2 regions of the Paenibacillus sp. FSL F4-0236 genome follow, and region 1 is predicted to be linked to the other one. Evidence: predicted binding sites of a transcription regulator. Region 1 holds the regulator's gene; the other holds the start of a gene.

Region 1 (2,205 bases):
TGGGGCGTGTGGCGAGATCATCGTCGTAATTCTACCATCAGCCTTACCATGCCAATTTCGTGCAAAAGAAATCGCTTCCGCAAGCTTGTGATTTTGTACTTCCTCTGGGCATAATCCGATTACGCCTCTCATCAGTACAGAACGAATGCCTGATAATTCGACTACCTCTGCTACTCGATCCATATGATCATACATATCCAAGAAGGTTGTAGTACCACCTTTTAGCATTTCCAGTACCGACAAGGAGGTTCCCCAGTATACATCTTCTCCAGTGAATTTCGCTTCCATCGGCCACATCTTCTCTTGAAGCCACACCTGAAGTGCTAAATCATCTCCATAACCACGAAGCAATGACATTGCCGCATGGCCATGTGTGTTTACCAGACCTGGCATAAACAGCAGACGACTGCCATCAACAACTTGCACATCATCTTCCATTAAAGGCTCTTCTTTTCCTATGTAAGTGATCAAATCATCTTCAATAGTCATATATCCATTCAGAACCGGCTCATCCGTTCCCGGAATAAGAAAACGCCCGCCCTTAATAATCGTTTTACTGCTCTTCATTTCCGCTTTCTTCCTTTCCGTCTTTCAAATAATAAGCAAGGCTTTGCAAATCCGTTGTAAAATCGGCAGCATGAACCCGGATATTCGATGGTGTTTTTAGAATCACTGGTGCAAAATTCAAAATCGCCTCAATGCCAGACTCAATGAGAATATCTGCTACATTCTGCGCTTCTGAATCAGGCACAGTAATGATCCCAATTCGAATACCTTGCTCACGAACCGTCTGACCAAGCTCCTCCATCGGTTGAACGGTAAGAGAGTTGATTTTCCGCCCTACCTTAGGTGCATAGGAGTCAAATATAGCGGTAATCTTCATAGTATCTTTCAGATAAGCATTGTAATTAGATAATGCATGTCCAAGGTTACCGGCACCTACTAAAGCCACATTCAATTGTTGATCCAGCTTCAGAATATGACGGATTTTTTCAATAAGATAAGTTACGTCATACCCGATACCTTTTCTACCAAAGTCTCCAAAATAAGCTAAATCTTTACGAATTTGAGCAGGATTCAAATCAAGTTTTTGTCCTAGTTCTTGTGAGGAAACGGTTAATATTTCACGTTTCTGGAGATCATTCAAGAAACGCAAGTACACAGGAAGTCTGCGAACAACGGCTTCTGATATTTTATCCGATTTCATAATTTACCTCCTAATTTAAGTGATATTCTGTTCAAATCCTATCGAAATATCTGCACCTCGTCTCAAGGAAGAGCGGTATTCTTATACCGCCCTTCCTTGTAGAGTGATTAATAAGATCGATGACGTTCTTTTCAAGAAACGCCTCCGTCTTCCAACCACTCCGCTATACGAGGAACCATTTGATCCGTAAGCATATGCTCCATTTTCGGGCCAGGCAACGAATAGAGGAAATACTTCCCATAGTGAGATTCGATCACCCTTGTGTCATACACAATAACAATACCCCGATCTTGCGCTGTCCGTACCAGCCTCCCAAATCCTTGCTTGAAGCGAATAACCGCCTGAGGAACAGACAACTTCATGAACGGATTCTTTTTCTGGGCTTGTAATAACTCAGACTTCGCTTCCGCTAGGGGGTGGTTTGGCGGTTGAAATGGGAGTCTCACGATGGCCAAGCATGTTAATGCTTCACCTGGAATATCTACACCTTCCCAAAAGCTGCTTGTTCCTAACAGTACAGAAGCTGCACTGTCCTGAAAACGGCGGATCAGCTTGCTACGGCTGCCCCCCTCCACGCCTTGACCTAACACCGTGATCTCTTGTGAGGCTAGAGCCTCTTTCAGAGGATCGTAAACCTGGCGTAGCATCTTGTAAGAAGTAAACAGGACAAGCATCCGCCCACGTGTTGTAATAGCTGCTTCTGCTAGTGACTGTACGAGTGTATCGACAAATCGGGCATCGCCTACACTCCCCTTCACACTTGGGAAATCCCGCGGAATAACTAACAGCGCCTGCTCCCGATACTTAAAGGGAGAAGGCAGGAGTGATGTCATCAGACGCCCCTCTTCCGCAGCTTCATTAAGTCCGAGATTATCAATCATAAACTGGAATGATTTATCCACAGAGAGTGTCGCCGAAGTTAGTACGATACTTTTTTTCTTGTCGAAAAACAGCTCCTTAAGCTGAGTACTAACATCAACAGGAACGGCATACAGCTG
Region 2 (2,205 bases), 1.2 Mb from region 1:
TCGAACAAATTTATCGTCATGCTCTTCCCATCCTTAAAGAAGCTCATATTCAAAAGTGTTTGCTTGAAGTGATTCAAACGAATGATAAAGCTATAAAAGCGTATACCGCCATAGGATTTGAAATTCATAGAGAATTGGCTTGTTTCAAGGGGCGTATTGATGTCACCCTTCCGGACGATCATAGACATACACTCATTACTATGGTTCGACTGGAAGAATTCGATTGGACATCGGTACATTCTTATTGGAATTTTGAACCTTCCTGGGAACAATCTGTTCATGCAATTTTACGAAATCCGCATTTATACGATGTGGTCACGATAAGGGAAGAGAATAAGATTTGTGGATACGCGGTAATAAAATCGGCCAACGGAGCAGTTGTACAGTTCGGTATTTTGCGAGAAGAAAGAAACCAGGGATTTGGGCGTTCCTTATTTCATTGGATGGGAGAGAGACATTCTATCATCACCGTCAATAATGTAGACAAAAGAGATACAAATTCTATACGTTTCCTTCAAAGTGTTGGTCTTGACGTATACATCGAGCAATATGAAATGGAGAAAGATTTGTCATGACGAAGATGACATTAGCTTTAATTCAAAAACACTGATGATTTGAGTCAGTGTTTTTTTTGTTGCAGAAGGGGGTATAAATTAGAGGTTAAAATGAGGAAATATTGTTTTTTTCTAACATCGAAGTAGGAGGAGACTTGTGAAATCATATATACGCTATTGAATCAATAGCTCTTTTGGGTTCTTTTTATGTTATTCACTGAGTTGTCAGAAAGATTTGACCCTTTCTTGAACATTTAGGGATTAAGAGATATCTGTGATTGAATTACTTGCAATTTAAGATAAGATGATTTTAATCATTAGGTCACGTTATTAATTTGACTGCTCAGTATCAGGTAAATCAGGCTCGCCAACTCTTGCTTTGTGAAATTTTTCTCTTTTTACATAGCAAAGAACGAGGAACGTCATACTAAAACGAACAGGCAAAGATGTCGCTGAGCCCTGCTAAACCTGATATTGAATGCAGCCCCAGAATTAGCCGGCCTAATCATAAGCATCAAGTTATGACGAAAAATGAACAGCGTTTGAAGGGAGCAGTAAAGAATGGCAATTGATACGGTGCTATGGAGCAGGCTGGTGACAGGCTTGACTCTCGGGTTCCACGTTATTTTTGCGACGATTGGCGTCGGTATACCGCTAATGATCGCTATTGCAGAGTTCATCGGGATCCGCAAAAAGGATCCCCATTATACACTTATGGCAAAGAGATGGTCTCGGGGATTTGTCATTTCTGTAGCGGTTGGTGTCGTGACCGGTACAGCCATATCACTACAATTAGCCCTGGTATGGCCGAATTTTATGAAACTGGCTGGGAATGTTATTGCACTTCCGTTATTCATGGAAGTGTTCGCGTTCTTTTTTGAGGCCATCTTCCTGGGCATTTATTTGTATACGTGGGATCGGTTTAAAAATCCGTATATCCATTGGCTGTTGACGATTCCGATTGTCGCCGGGGCAGGCATGTCTGCCGTTTTTATTACGACGGTGAACGGATTCATGAACCAGCCTGGAGGCTTTGTCATGGAAGCGGGCCAATTCACAGCGATTGACCCGGTGCAAGCGATGCTGAATACGGCGACGTTCTCCAAGGTATTCCATGTATTAAGCTCGGCCTATTTGACAGGAGCTGCCTTGTTAGCCGGGATTGCAGCCTTTGCGATGCTGAGAAAAGGAGTGTCCGCATACCACAAAAAATCCTTGAATCTCATGATGGCGGTCGTTTTGCTGTTCAGCTTGCTGAACACATTAGCTGGTGATGTGTCCGCCAAGTTTTTGGCCGAGCATCAGCCAGAGAAGCTTGCAGCGGCAGAGTGGCATTTTGAGACGGGTAGCGGTGTGGACTTGGTTCTAATGGGATGGCTGAATGCAGAGCATGAAGTGATAGGGGCTCTTCATTTGCCGAAAGTGCTCAGCTTCCTGGCCTTTGGAGACTTTAATGCGGAGGTAACGGGGCTGGAGGAATTCCCCAAGGAAGAATGGCCACCGCTTCTTGTTCATTACCTGTTTGATTTAATGGCTGGAATCGGATTTGCTCTGCTCGCGATTTCGGTCCTGTACTTCCTGTTTGTGTTCTGGAAAAAACGAAATGTGCTTAACAAGTGGATGCTTGGCATCATCGCACTGATCGCACCGC

What was found. The regulator Rex, encoded in region 1, represses fermentation and respiration genes when NADH is low (regulators of the CRP and FNR family bind a similar motif). The targets are predictions, from matches to a motif close to TTGTGAAATATTTCACAA.
Region 2: the regulator Rex is predicted to act here: its motif matches at 934-951, upstream of NSQ29_RS11435 (cytochrome ubiquinol oxidase subunit I).

Annotation. Positions count from the first base shown of each region.
Region 1 covers NZ_JBBOBK010000001.1:1,279,443-1,281,647, reverse strand. The annotation lists gene NSQ29_RS05850 (amidohydrolase) at 1-567, opposite strand, end outside; gene NSQ29_RS05845 (redox-sensing transcriptional repressor Rex) at 554-1,207, opposite strand; gene dinG (ATP-dependent DNA helicase DinG) at 1,339-2,205, opposite strand, start outside.
Region 2 covers NZ_JBBOBK010000001.1:2,493,384-2,495,588, reverse strand. The annotation lists gene NSQ29_RS11440 (GNAT family N-acetyltransferase) at 1-575, shown strand, start outside; gene NSQ29_RS11435 (cytochrome ubiquinol oxidase subunit I) at 1,116-2,205, shown strand, end outside.